2 regions of the Peribacillus sp. NPDC056705 genome follow, and region 1 is predicted to be linked to the other one. Evidence: riboswitches for the same ligand, from Rfam matches in the RefSeq annotation. Region 1 holds a riboswitch; the other holds the start of a gene.

Region 1 (7,559 bases):
CAACGCAAGGGAAGTTCGGAAAAGTGAAAGCACTTAGAAAGCAAATGTTTAAGAATCCAGGCAAAGCTCAAGAATGGATCGCCAATAATCCTGACTTTAAAGTTCCAATCATGATTAATGGTTCTATTCATGGGACTGAATTTGTCGGAAGCGATGCAATCCTTCAATTAATTGAACGTTTTGCTACCCAAAATGATGCAACGACCAAAGACGTTTTAGAGAATAATATTCTTATTTTCAATGTCGTACAAAACCCTGATGGACGTATTGATGCCACCCGCTTTAATGGTGAAGGAATTGACATAAATCGTGACTTTATCACCCAATCGCAACCAGAAACAAAAGAGATGGTTGAGCTCATTAAAGAATGGAACCCGATGGTGTTCCTTGATACTCATGGTTATGTGAAGAATTATCAGCCAAATCTACAGGGGTTAATTGAGCCTTGTACGCCACCGCATAATCCTAATTACGAGTATGACCTATACGGAAAATGGGCCTATAAACAGGCAGAAGCGATGGAAGCGGAAATAATGAAGGATCATGAGAACTATTCAGGATCCTTGTATCAAAACATGAAAGGTACATATATTCCGCTGCGCGATGACTCCGCTGGCTGGGATGATTACCCACCAATTTTCACACCAATGTATGCGATGTATCATGGTGCTTACGGTCATACATTAGAAGCTCCAACAAATGATTGGGATGGCGTACGATGGATGTATAATTCGATTATGGGGGCACTGAAATTTGCAACAGCTAACAAGCAATCCATGATTACTGACCAAATTGAAGTTTTTAAAAGAGGAATTAACTTTGACCATCCTTTTCATCAGGAAGGGTTATTTCCAAAAACCTACATACTTCCACTAGACCCTAAGGATCCGACTGTTACGAATAAGGCTGTAAATCATTTGATCAATAATGATATTGAAGTTGTTCAAGCCGTGAATGCATTTGAAGCGGATGGAGTGTCATATCCAAAAGGAACGTATCTCGTTGAGATGGATCAGGCGAAGGCAGGATTAGCAAACACGATGCTCTGGGATGGGGAAGACATCACGAACGATACCCCAGCAATGTACGACATTTCCGCATGGAGTTTACCGGAGCTTTGGGGATTCGAGGCAGTAGCCACACAAAATCCTATTAAAGTCAATGCAACGAAAGTAAACAAGATTACAGGTCAAGGAACGGTCTCAGGAAAAGGACCGTTTCTGATTCCGAATAGTTCTGTCCAATCAGTAAATTTAGTAAATGCATTGCTTAAGCAAGGAATACCTATTGTACGTGATGCACAAGGTAACTTCTTTGCAAAAGCTGTAGCTAATCAGGTATCAGCAGCGGTGAAAGAATCAGGGTTACAGGTTGGAACTGCTGAGGTACCAGCAAATGCAGTGGCTATTACGTCTTTAAAAGTGGCTATATTAAAGGATGGAGGTATGGGTAAACAGAAATCACACGCAGGAACAAAGCTAGCTTTGAAAAGACTAGGTTTTGATGTGACAGAAGTTACTCCAGTCGAAGTGGCTAAAAATACCCTTAACGGTTTTGATATTTTTGTCTATAGTGGAACGGAAAGTCTCATTTCTACCAACCTATCTGAAGCTAATAAAGAATTTGGGTTACAAAACGCCGGGCAACTTAATGAGTTTAAAGCCAATGTGACAAGCTTCTTAAATGAAGGAGGCAAATATATAGCTGTAGGTGCTGGTGCATCTAGAGCAACTAAAACACTCGGTCTTACAGACGACATCATTAATGTAGGAGGTTCCAACAGTAATGGTATCGTAAAAGTCGATTATGAGGGAAATGGTTTAACAGCAGGATATGGAGAGGATGATATCGGCTTTGTCTATCGTCCAACATGGTTCACTGGTACGGATAATGATGAAGTCGTCGCGACCCTTGCAGATTCAGATAATTTCTTCGTAGCTGGTCACTGGAAAAATAACATAACCGCCAAAGGCCAAGCTGTAATCGTAAAAGAACAGAATAAAGATGTAACTCTTATTGGGTTAGAAGCAGGTTTCCGCGACCACCCGGATTACTTGTTCCGTCTTCTATCAAATGCAATTTTCGAAAAATAGTAGAAACAGCCAAAGCCGGATTCAGCACTGAATCCGGCTTTGGCTATTTGAGTAATGCTAAACGCTTGCTCTGAACTTATTACTTTTAAATCATCTGTTGCAAAAACCGCTGAAACACGATTCTTATCAATAAGTAGTTTTTTTGCCGATTAATAATGGTGATTACTCTTATAATTCACAAGCTGGATATGGATTCACTAACCAGGAATCATTGCAGATGAAGTTAAATGATTGGTTTAGCTGAACAAAATATTAGTATCTAAAGCTTCTTTGAGCGTTTCTTGTTCATAAGTAATATCGGTTGACTTATGGAGGACGAGAGACCAACGAATTTAGCTCAATTTAAAAAGCATGAACCAAGTAGATTACCGGTTCCTGCCCTCAAGTTGCCAAATTAACTATAAAGGTTTAATTTTTTGGTTTACTTCAGGCTTTTAAATAATCAAGGTCTTTTTCAGTGCTCACCCAATATTGACTTGGGCTTTTCATGGATAGATTTCGCTATTGGACGTTCGTTAAGTATTTTCCATATACATAACCTGTTTCCTTACCGTACTTAATTTTGTACCAAGAACTGCTATTAGTAATGACGGTAACAGTTTGGCTTTTCTTCAAAGAGCCAAGAACTTTCCCTGATATGGAGGGTTTGGAACGGACATTTAACTTTGTAGCATTGACCCTACCAGTCATATTCTTCGCTGCCGGTTTGTTTAATGTGTTGGAAGTCGTCGTTGCACGGTTTGTTCTTACTTGGATCTATCGCTGTAATGTTATATACGTATACTTTCCGTTCAAAACCTTTGATACATCCCATGATGCACTTTGGACACCGGCATTTTTATTAGTATTATTGGTCAGTGTCGCCACGGTTTTGCCTTTTGCATCTTTTACTTGAACAGTTACCTTCGCCTTTTCGTTAATCTCATACTTCAAATCAACTTTATTCGTTCTTGAATCATATGAAGTTTTTATATACTTAATGGAAGGTGAAGTTGTATCGGGTTTTGTTAATGTAAATGTAACCGTTGCCGAGCTTTTATTTTGATTACTATCGATCGTTGCAATTTCAAATGAGTACTTACCGTTCAAAACCTTCGATACATTCCACGATGTCCATTGGATACCGGCATTTTTCTCTGTATTATTGATCGGAGTAGCTAGGATTTTACCTTTTGCGTCTTTTACTTGAACAGTAACCTTTGATTTTTCATTGGTCTCATACTTTAGAAAAACCTTATTCGCTTTTGAGTCATATGATGTATTTGTATTATTAATAACTGGTGCCGTTGTGTCAGGCTTTGTTAATGAAAATGGAACAGATGCTGAACTTGAATTATTACTACTATCAATCGTTCTAATTTCAAAGGTGTATGAACCGGTGCTTACCCTTGAAGCATCCCAAAAGACTAATTGCGATCCTGATGGCTTTTCGTCCCCTGAAACAAGAGAAGCGACGATATCCTCTTTTTCATCCTTAACTTCCACTGTCACATTCGCTTTTTCATTCGTATCAAAGGTTAATTTGACTTGGTCTGTTTTAGTATCATAATACGTTTTTATATCATTAATTGTTGGCGCTGTTTCATCTTTAGGGGCAGGGTCCGGAACTGGTGTTGGGATTGGCGTTGGAATGACAGGTGAAGGGTCCGGCTTTACTGGTTCTACTTCCTCAGGTTCTGGCTTATAAGCTTGTTTTAAGCTTGTCCCTTCATAATAGAATGCAAGAATCTCGCGATACGTATTTCCCTGTTCGCCAGCCTTTTTCGCGCCATACTGGCTTAGTCCGACACCATGGCCGAAGCCTTTTCCTGAAACGTTAATCGTATCCTTTGCAGTATCCACTTTGTCTATTAAAAAGCTTTTCATGAAGCTCAGACCTATAATGTCTCTAATTTTGGAAGCCGCTACATCTTCTAATATTACACTTTGTTGTAGTGCTTTCCCCTTTTCTTTCACCATAAATTCAATCGTAATACTTCCTTTACTCACCCTGCCGCCACTTGTTGGTGCTTGAAGGGTGAGGTAAAGGGACAGCGATAATTCTAATATCTTTGCCTGTATAGCCATTTGACTGTAGCCATGCTTTTATATTAGAAATTTCTTGTGTTTGTTCGACTTCCTTCGTATTAGCCCACCATGTATCTGGTTTTGTCAGATCTAAGTTTGTAAGGTCTATTTGATGCTTCTTCACACTAAAGCTCCATGCAGTTTACGGATCATATGGATCGTTTTTGACCATTAAATATGGTCGCTCTGTGCCGCCCCAAACATTTTTGTTGGACTCCGTTTTTCCACCATTGCTAGAGTAAAAAAGAGCATCTGATCCTATGTCGATACGAATACAAAGGTAGTCAATAAGGTTGCAAAAAGAAGTAATTCAAATACAAATAGATTCGTAACGACACAATGGCAAGTAGACGCACAGCTTCCATGTCCATATTGTGGTCAGTGGTTGGCAGCGACTAACTTCTCCAGACATGCCAAGCGACACTTAACAACCACACAGGATATTTTCACGAATGAGAAATTTAGAGAAAAAATCAAAGAAATGATCCAGGCGAAAAAAGAAGAATTAAATTAGAAATTATTATCATTACTAGGATAATCAAGCATTCTCCCTGTAAGGGTGGGGGTTAAATCTTACAAGAAGAATATGTGTTTATCTACCTGCAAAACCAGGCTCTGAAAGGAGAAGAAAGAACCGGAGTAACGTATATCCAAGTAAATAATTTGGATCAATAAGGATTATTATTGTATAACTAGAGACGAGATTTAAAGATTGATTTCAAAGTAGCTAAGCTTGATTCTAATAATTAAGAAGGGACGAATGGACCATGGCAAAACAACAAATCGGTGTGATAGGTTTAGTCGTAATGGGTGAAAATCTCGCATTAAATATTGAAAGTCGAAAAAGGTGGTGAGCGGAAATGAGTAAGGATAAGAAAATCAAGCTAAAGAAGCCAAAGAAGTGGTGGGGATGGGTTCTAGCAATTATCGTCATTGCTAATTTAGCAAGTGGTTGGGACCAAGAGGAAGTTGTTAAAGAAGAGAAGGAGGATGCCCCTAAGCAATCTTTACTGCTGCAAGGATTCTCGCGAGTCTCGCAATACGTCAATTTTCTCTTTTTCCATACATCAATTGTGATAAAAATATAGACAATATTACCTTCCCCCATCTATAGATCTAGACGTATTTTCAATCGACAAAATGCCTAAATCCTTCGTTATTCTAAGCATAGTTCAAAAGTGGATTGGTTTGCACCTACGATACAACAAATTTGATTTTGCATAGCTAATAACTTCTAATTTATGAACTGTCAGAAAAAAATATCGTCTGCGTTTAAAATTCAGAAAATAGGGATTTTTCGGATAGTTGTTGAAATTCCCATTAAAACCCGTTAATATACAACTATTAAAGCAACTTTATATCAGCGGATGATGATTGTGGGAGAGACTAAACGTTGTTTAGCACCGAAGGAGCAAACCCTAAAAAACAGGGAACTAATCTCTCAGGTAAATGGACTACAATTGGACGCGTCTCTGGAGAGAGCCCAAGGCCACCGAAGGAGTTAAACTCTCAGGTAAAAGGACAGAGGAAGTTAGGAAACCCCCTATCTTTCCCCTGCCCTTTTTGTATTTGGAAAGATAAAAAAGGAAAAAGAGAGGAGTGTGCATTGAAATCTGTTAAAAAGAGTTAATCTTTTAATTTCAACGATTACCGCACAATATTTTTTTCAAAAAGGTTGGTAGATTAGAAAAAAATTAAAAAAGGGGACAGAATATGAATCTATTTTGATAAAAATCTATATCCAGTACCTATTAAGGAAAGCGCTTACATTAGTGGGGTCAGTCTCCCAGTACGCTAAGTATTTAACTCATTGAAGGACTGACCCTTTATAAAGAAAAAAATCCAAGTAGCCTATAAAAGTAGAAAGTGGGGAATCGTATGCAGGAACAAAAGTTGGATAGAGGGTTAAAAAACAGGCACGTACAACTCATAGCTATTGGTGGTGCAATCGGAACGGGATTATTTCTTGGAGCGGGTAAATCTATTCATTTAGCTGGGCCATCAATTTTATTTGCTTACTTGATTACAGGCGTCATTTGTTTTTTAATCATGCGCGCTCTTGGAGAACTACTCTTATCTAATTTGAACTATCATTCTTTTGTTGACTTTGTAAAAGACTATTTAGGTAATATGGCGGCATTTGTTACTGGCTGGACCTACTGGTTTTGCTGGATTTCAATCGCAATGGCCGACTTAACAGCAGTTGGTCTTTATACCCAGTATTGGTTTCCTTCCGTACCACAGTGGATGCCAGGTTTAATTGCGCTTGTCATTTTGCTATTTATGAATCTAGCCACCGTAAAACTTTTTGGCGAAATGGAATTCTGGTTCGCATTAATTAAAGTTATCGCTATTCTAGCACTAATTGGTATCGGTATTTTCATGATTATTAAAGGCTTTTCCACAGATTCAGGCGCAGCCAGTTTCACAAATCTATGGAGACACGAAGGTATGTTCCCAAATGGAATAAATGGCTTTATCCTCTCATTCCAGATGGTAGTGTTTGCGTTTGTTGGTATTGAACTTGTAGGACTTACAGCGGGTGAAACAGAAGATCCAGAGAAAGTTATCCCAAAAGCAATCAATAATATTCCTATCCGGATTATAATTTTCTACATTGGCGCACTTATTGTCATTATGAGTGTCTATCCGTGGAACGCAATCATCCCATCGGAAAGCCCATTCGTCCAAGTATTTGTGGCAGTTGGTATCGCTGCAGCTGCCGGTATCGTCAATTTTGTCGTCCTAACATCGGCCGCTTCGGCATGTAACAGCGCAATCTTCAGTACAAGCCGGATGGTATACTCACTTGCCAAAGATAAAAATGCACCTGTGCCATTTGCAAAACTTAATGCCCGTAAAGTACCTTCCAATGCATTGGCCTTTTCAACTGTCGTCATTCTAACTTCCGTTGTTTTGAACTATTTAATGCCCGAAGGAGTATTTACGTTAATTACAAGTATTTCTACAGTATGTTTCATCTTTATTTGGGGAATTACTGTCATCAGTCATTTGAAATACCGCAAAACAAGGCCAGATCTAGCGAAAATGAACAAATTTAAATTACCACTTTATCCAATTTCTAATTACTTGATCCTTGCTTTCCTAGCGTTCGTACTTGTTGTGCTTGCACTTGCGGAAGATACTCGTGTTGCCTTGTTCGTAACTCCTGTTTGGTTTCTTTTGCTGATTGCGATTTATAAGATGCGAAAAACGAAGGTAGATCAGACGAATCAGAGGAAGGTAGTGGGAAATTAAGTGGCAGTCTGCCCGCTTTAATAAGCAACCATTAAGATATATGAATGCTTATATTTTGATGAGAAAGGGATTATTTTAGAATAGTGTTGTTAACGCTTTCAAAATTGCTTGACATAATTAATCACAACTACTATTCTAAAT
Region 2 (7,559 bases), on a different contig from region 1:
TCTTGCTGGCCCTCCCTTGTAATGGGGTCAATTTAGCTTTACTCGTGAATTTTTCAGTTTTACTCGTGAATTCAACGCATTTACTCGTGAATTCCACGGTTTTACTCGTGAATTCCAGCTTTACTCGTGAATTCAACTACTTTACTCGTGAATTCCACGCATTTACTCGTGAATTCCACGCATTTACCCGTGAATTCAACGGTTTTACTCGTGAATGAATTCAGCAATTGATCCCAAAAAAAAAAAAAGCCCTTCTCGAGTTAAGAGAAGGGCTTTTTGTTACCTTATCAGGAAATCTCATCATTGGATTTAACATCCAATGGTGTTCGTTTATCCATTTTCAGCATGTAATAACTTGCTGCGACCAAGGCTAGGAAAACGATCCCGACAACCAAGGAAATCCTTGTGCTAGGATTGATCCACATACCGACCAGCACCATCAGTAAAAAGGCAATTGTCGCATAGTTACTGAAAGGGGCCAACGGCATTTTGAACGGATGTTTCTCCATTTCAGAAGCATTCACCTTTCTGAATTTAAGCTCACTGATAAGTATGACAAACCATGGAATCATCCCGGGCAATACACTCGCACTGTACACATAAAGGAATAATTGCGGCGGTGCAAGGTAATTCAGGATAACCCCGATGCCCAATCCTAAAAGTACAGCGATCGTGCAATATGCCGGCACTCCATTTTTTGATACTTTAGCAAAGGCTTTCGGGGCTTGGCCATTCAATGCCAGTGTGTAAAGCATACGTCCTGCACTGAAAATCCCACTGTTGCATCCAGACATTGCTGCAGTGATTACGACAAAATTGATGATGCCTGCCGCTGCAGTGATACCTATTTTGGCAAAGGTTGAAACAAACGGACTGCCTAAGTCATCCAGTTGATCCCAAGGGAAGACGGTCACGATGACGAATATGGCACCAATGTAGAAAATTAAAATGCGCCATATGATTGATTGGATCGCTTTTGTTACGGTCTTGGTTGGATCTTTCGCTTCTCCGGCTGTGATGCCGATAAGCTCAACGCCTTGATAGGCAGCCACGACAAGGGAAAGCGCGAAGAAGAATCCTTTCCAGCCTCCCGTAAAGAAGCCGCCATTTGCCCAAAGATTCGATAATCCAATAGCATCCCCGCCATTCCCTATTCCAAAGAAGATAAGGCCAAGGCCAGCAATGATCATCAATATAATCGTTATGATTTTTATAAGTGCAAACCAAAATTCAAATTCCCCGAAGGATTTTACCGAAATAAGGTTTGCCGCCCCCAAGATGATCATGGCGACCACACCTGGTATCCAAGCAGGTAACTCCGGGAACCAATATTGCATATACAACCCAACTGCGATGATTTCGGACATTCCGACGATTACCCATTGAAACCAATTGCTCCAAGCAGTCATATAACCTGCCAAGGGATGTATATAGCTGCTCGCAAAGGTTGCAAAAGAACCTGTAGTCGGTTCTAAATATAGCATCTCACCCATGGAACGCATGATGAAAAATATAAAAATACCTGCGATTGCATAAGCAAGCATTACAGAGGGCCCGGTCCATTTGATCGTGCTCGCAGATCCCATGAATAACCCGACCCCGATGGTTCCGCCCAAGGCTATCATTTGAATATGTCTTGATTCCAGCCCTCTCTTTAATTCCTTGTTCGACATGATTAACTCCCCCAGATGCAATATCGGTAATGCTTTTCCATCCTTGCCACGAACGACTCTCTTTTAATTAGAATTGCTTTATCGTAATCAATATTACATAACACTTCAATTATGTTTTCTTATCTTATAATAGTAAATATTCTGTAAAAATACAATTGTATTTTTGAAATAAACAGTTACCAATAATATCTTGTCGATTTTTCTAATCTTAAAATATCATTTTAAAAAAATGATGTTCAGTATTTTATAATAGTGTTCGTTCAAAAAGAGTGGAAAACTATCATTTCTGCTTAAACCTTAAGTTAAATACAGACCACTATTAAACTGCGGATAATGCCTGTTTCATTTCAAAAAAATTTGTTGACCAATCGAAAAATAGATGATAGAATTCCAATATTATTTTATAAGCATAATGAATGATCCAACAGTGGAAGATTAACACTGACAGACATTTATTCACAACCGCATACAAGCAAGCGATGAATGCTATGGATGACACTATAGCAGGAGCAGCTTCTGGAGAGACTGTACAAGATGCAGCGCCGAAGGATTCACAATCTCAGGCAAAAGGACAGAAGAGTAACGAATGATAGAATTGTTATTCTGAACCCTTTAAGAGATTGGTATTATCCAATCTCTTTTTTTATTGTCCAATTTGTGATTGGACTTAAAACTACACTCTTGAAAACCATGGAATAGGCAAGCAGGGCAAAAAATCACGCCCATCTCTCCAAGACCATGCAGGTTGAAATCATTCACTAACAAGACTATAAAAAACGGGGGCGCAAGAATTGGCTAAACAGGAATTAAAAAGAGATTTAAAAAATCGACATGTACAACTGATTGCAATAGGAGGAACCATTGGCACCGGTTTATTTTTAGGATCCGGAAAAGCCATACAATTGGCTGGACCTTCCATTATATTCTCCTATCTGATAATAGGAATTGCTTTGTTTTTTGTGATGAGGGCGCTGGGCGAATTGCTATTATCCAATGCAGGTTATGCATCATTCACTGAATTTGCAACCGAATATGTCGGTCCATGGGCTGGATTCGTGACAGGTTGGACATATTGGTTCTGTTGGATCATGACCGCAATGGCCGATATCATAGCTGTCGGTGTCTATATACAATATTGGTTCGATATCCCTCAATGGATTCCGGCCCTAATATGCCTAGTCATTCTGTTAGGGTTGAACCTATTGACCGTTAAGTTATTCGGCGAATTGGAATTCTGGTTTGCCATCATTAAAGTAGTCACGATCATTGCCTTGATCATCGTAGGAATCATTCTTTTGATCATCGGCTTCAATACCAATACCGGAACGGTTTCCGTAACGAACCTATGGAATCATGGGGGCATGTTCCCCAATGGCATTTCCGGATTCCTATTATCTTTACAGTTAGTCGTCTTCTCATTTGTCGGTGTCGAATTGGTCGGGGTTTCCGCAGCGGAAACGGCGAACCCGAGAAAGAACATTCCCTCTGCCATCAATAAAATCCCTGTCCGGATTTTACTTTTCTATGTGGGTGCCCTATTCGTCATTCTCTGTGTCAACCCATGGACACAACTTGATGCCACGAGCAGCCCATTTGTAGAGGTCTTTGCGTTAATCGGCATTCCTGTCGCTGCAGGAATCATCAACTTCGTCGTGTTGACATCCGCTGCTTCTGCATGCAACAGCGGTTTATTTTCAACAAGCCGGATACTCTATACGTTAAGCAGGAATGGCGAAGCCCCTGCTAAACTGGAAAAATTAAATAAACAGGCTGTTCCAAGCAATGCCTTATTAACATCCACCATCGTTGTATCAATAGGGGCATTATTGAGCAAGCTGATACCGGAACAGGCGTTTACCGTGGTGACGACCATCAGTGCCATCTGTTTCATTTGGGTATGGAGCATCATCTTGATCTCCCATATCAAATATTCGAAAACAAGGCCTGATCTAAGAGCTCAATCGACTTTCAAGGCTCCTTTTACACCCTTTGTCAATTACGCTATTTTAGGATTATTCCTATTCATCCTTATTGTTATGCTATTCGCTGAAGCTACACGACTATCACTGCTTTTGACCCCGATCTGGTTCATACTCTTGGTGATACTATATAACTATCGGAAAAAAAATAGCTAAAGGAAATAAAGTCTTGAATTCAATTCGAATTCAAGGCTTTCTCCATCTAAGAAACATATCAAGATTAGGCAGTTGGCGCTTTTTTGCTAAAATATATCACCCAACTCCATTAAATTTTATATCAAAATAGTGTAAGCTATTATATATCATCGGACCTTTTTAAAAGAAGGTAAATCCGTCTTGCATGAATTTTCCTTCCCGGTTTGGTTCACCAAAGCCATCAGTGGCATTGAAGAATAAACCCCATTGATGGACGTTTCACTTATTTAAAACGGAGGGGTTTGTTTAATGAAGATTATATATATCCTTACTCTAGTTCCTTTTATAGGCATACTAGGATTTCTACCTTTTGTTAATAAAATAGAACCATACGTATTAGGGATGCCTTTCAATATGTTCTGGATGGCTATGTGGGTTGTCCTTACCTCTGCCATATTGGGCATCATGTATAAGCTGGATCCCAGGAATCGGGAAGGTGACCCGAAATGAATATTGCTCTCTTAATCATTTTAGCATTTTTACTTCTATCGATATTTTTAGGGATACGCTCTTCAAAAGGAAAAGATATGGACTTGGAACAATGGACGGTGGGCGGACGTGGTTTTGGTGCGATTTTCGTCTTTCTGCTGATGGCCGGTGAAATCTATACGACCTTCTCCTTCCTTGGCGGCAGCGGCTGGGCATATGGCAAGGGCGCACCCGCTCTATATGTTCTAATTTACATTACTTTGTCTTACGTATTATCCTATTGGCTCCTTCCGGAAATATGGAAATATGCCAAAGAAAATAAACTGATGTCTCAATCCGATTTCTTTGTGAGCAAATATAAGAGTCCCAGTTTAGGAATTTTGGCTGCACTTGTCGGTGTGGTGTCGATGATTCCAGTGATCGTCGTGCAGCTGAAAGGATTGGGAATCATTGTCTCAGAGGCATCTTATGGTGCCATCTCAATGCCCGAGGCAGTTTGGATGGGGGCGATCAGCCTTACCATTTATGTGATGATCTCCGGAATACACGGTTCTGTTTGGACAGCGGTCATTAAAGATATCATGATGGTCGCCATAATAGGATTTTTGGGGATTTATCTGCCGATCCATTACTTTGGCGGATTTCAGCCGATGTTTGAAGCGATTGATGCGGCCAAACCTGGTTTTCTAAAGTTCCCTGACCAGGGACTTAGCGTATCATGGTTTATCTCCACGGTAATATTGCTCGTATTCGGTTTCTATATGTGGCCGCAAGTTTTCAGCGCTGTCTTTTCAGCACGCAGCGGCAAGGTATTTCGAAAGAATGCCATCATCAGTCCTTTATATACGCTCATGCTGTTATTCGTCTTTTTCGTTGGGTTTACAGCTATATTGAAAGTGCCCGGACTTGTTGGGGCAGATGCAGACCTCTCATTGCTGCGCCTTTCGATCGAGACCTTTGATCCATGGTTTATAGGCATAATCGGCGGAGCTGGATTGTTGACCGCGTTGGTGCCGGGATCCATGCTTTTGATGAGCGTCGCTACACTGCTCGCGAAAAACGTCTATAAGGAATTTGCACCTGCAGTGTCCGATCGCCACGTTGTACGATTGGCAAAGTTCCTTGTTCCAGTCATTGCCCTTATAGCCGTCTACTTCACCTTAAACGGCGGCGAAACGATGTCAGCATTAATTCTAATGGGCTACAGTCTCATTACACAGCTATTCCCGTCCCTGCTCTTTAGTCTGAAGAAGAATAATCCCATCAATAAATATGGCGCAATCGCCGGCATTATCACCGGATTATTCATCGTAATCTGCATTACACTCAGTTCTTCAACTATAGGAACCTTGTTTCCATCCTTGCCGCAAGCCGCAAAAGATTTGAATGTGGGAATCATCGCCTTGGCGGTCAATTTCATTGTGATGATCACGGTAAGTCTTGCTTTCAGAAAGCACGCGGTTCAGTTGGAACCTAAATCCATTAACGATATATGAAACAAATTTGAAACTGTTTTTTTGGATAGATAAACATTGAGGCTCAGTCAAAAGACTGAGCCTTCCTTATTATCGACATCCAAAGTCATAATGTCCTTTTTCTTAAGAGTGATTATAGAAAGTTAATAGCAGCCAAAAGACAAAGTCCCATAATAAACTACTAATCTTTTTTGTTTATAAACAAATTCCCTATTTTAGCTAATAAATACAACGAAAAAATAATCATCAAGGTTCGGGATACTACCAGACCATCAATAGCTAAATCATATCCTTTAGGTATTAATAATTTAGGGTTAAAGCATAAAGTAATCGATATTACGAAGGTTATTAAAACTAGGATAAACCCGAACTGAGATCTATTTGACATTAGCATTCCACCTTATATTGTGTATTTTACAAAAAGCAGCATATCTGAAGGAAATAATATACATCCATTGTTACTAGGGATATCTCAGTTGCAATAAAAAATCCAAAATAAATAGTCACCCTATAAAGAATGACTATTTATCATAAAATATGAGCTTTCGCAGTGAAGTGCATCGTATTGCGTCCAAGCCAACAAAAAATACTCTTTTTAAGAGGTTCGGGCTTTTACTCGTGGATTTCATGCCTGTTAAAACTCACATCCTTCTTTCCCGTACCTTCCGTAATCCATTAAAGCCTTCCTGCCGTCATTCATTGCTTCAACGATTCCCTTATATTCGTGCAACTGTTGCTCCAGTTTTTGTTTTCTTTTTACGATCATCCTCGTTACCTCTTTCGGGCTGGGCCCGCCTTGAATGCTTCTAATTTCCACAAAGTATTCGGGAGAGATGATCTTTTTCCATTCGTCTTCAGTTAAATTCACTGCAACGAATTCATTGATGATCTTATTGATGTCTTGTGTGTCCCAATCATAAAGCTCCTTCCCTTCACCTATCGACCGTTTTGCAATATGACTGGCTATGGAATGAGCTTTTCTAAAGGATATCTCGTAATCTCTTGATAAGGTATCCGCTAATTCAGTAACCGTTATACTGGATTTTGCGGCCATTTTCTTTGTATGTTCTCCATTTACTTGCAAAGTCGATATGACGGCATACATGAGTTTCATGACACGTCCTGCATTCGAAAATGCTCGATATAAATGCGGCTGTAAATCATCTTCCGTATCGACGATATCACCAAATGGTGTATTGTGGATCATATTCATTGCAGCGAGTGCATCACCATATGCACTGCTAGCAATCGAACGGGAATGTTCAATGGAAACCGGATTTCTTTTTTGCGGCATGATGCTGCTCACTTGAACATAAGGATCCGCAACATGAAATGTACCAAACTCCCTTGTCACATGCTGCAGGAAATCTTGAATCCATCTCCCTGTATCGACCATGCACGTCATGATGGCCGTTGCGGTTTCCAATAAATAATCCGCCCCTCCTATCGAGTCATAGGAATTCTCTATCACCGAATCAAATCCAAGCAGTTCGGCAGTACGGTTCCTGCTAATCGGAAAACCGGTGGTCGTTAACGCGGCAGCGCCCAAAGGCGATTGGTTAACCGTTTCATAGGCTGCCCATAACCGGCCAATATCCCTTTGAAGCACATCATAAATGGCTAAAAAGTAATGTCCTATCGTAGTCGGCTGAGCCGGTTGGGTATGCGTGTAACCAGTTATATAGGTTTCTGTATGTTTTTCAGCCTGCACCAGGAATGCCTCACTCAAATGATTTGCATAGCCAATCAATTGGAGCATATGGCCTCTCAAAACAAGCCGGTACATCGCGACTCCCATATCATTACGA

Evidence for each region. A riboswitch is a leader RNA that binds a small molecule or an ion and turns the genes downstream of it on or off. The one in region 1 is predicted to bind glycine.
Region 2: it holds a riboswitch for glycine, as region 1 does, so the genes downstream of both, ACFRAK_RS10065 (amino acid permease) here and ACFRAK_RS19780 (amino acid permease) in region 1, are expected to answer to the same signal.

Annotation. Positions count from the first base shown of each region.
Region 1 is NZ_JBHTYI010000020.1:40,217-47,775, reverse strand. It holds gene ACFRAK_RS19805 (M14 family zinc carboxypeptidase) at 1-2,093, shown strand, start outside; gene ACFRAK_RS19800 (SH3 domain-containing protein) at 2,595-2,783, opposite strand; gene ACFRAK_RS19795 (hypothetical protein) at 2,850-4,082, opposite strand; gene ACFRAK_RS19790 (hypothetical protein) at 4,075-4,284, opposite strand; partial or broken gene ACFRAK_RS29825 (NAD(P)-binding domain-containing protein) at 4,928-5,002, shown strand; gene ACFRAK_RS19785 (hypothetical protein) at 5,021-5,248, shown strand; glycine riboswitch at 5,528-5,627, shown strand; glycine riboswitch at 5,631-5,687, shown strand; gene ACFRAK_RS19780 (amino acid permease) at 6,039-7,418, shown strand.
Region 2 is NZ_JBHTYI010000006.1:26,399-33,957, forward strand. It holds gene ACFRAK_RS10060 (amino acid permease) at 288-1,673, opposite strand; glycine riboswitch at 2,180-2,258, shown strand; gene ACFRAK_RS10065 (amino acid permease) at 2,465-3,808, shown strand; gene ACFRAK_RS10070 (DUF3311 domain-containing protein) at 4,097-4,297, shown strand; gene ACFRAK_RS10075 (sodium:solute symporter family protein) at 4,294-5,772, shown strand; gene argH (argininosuccinate lyase) at 6,386-7,559, opposite strand, start outside.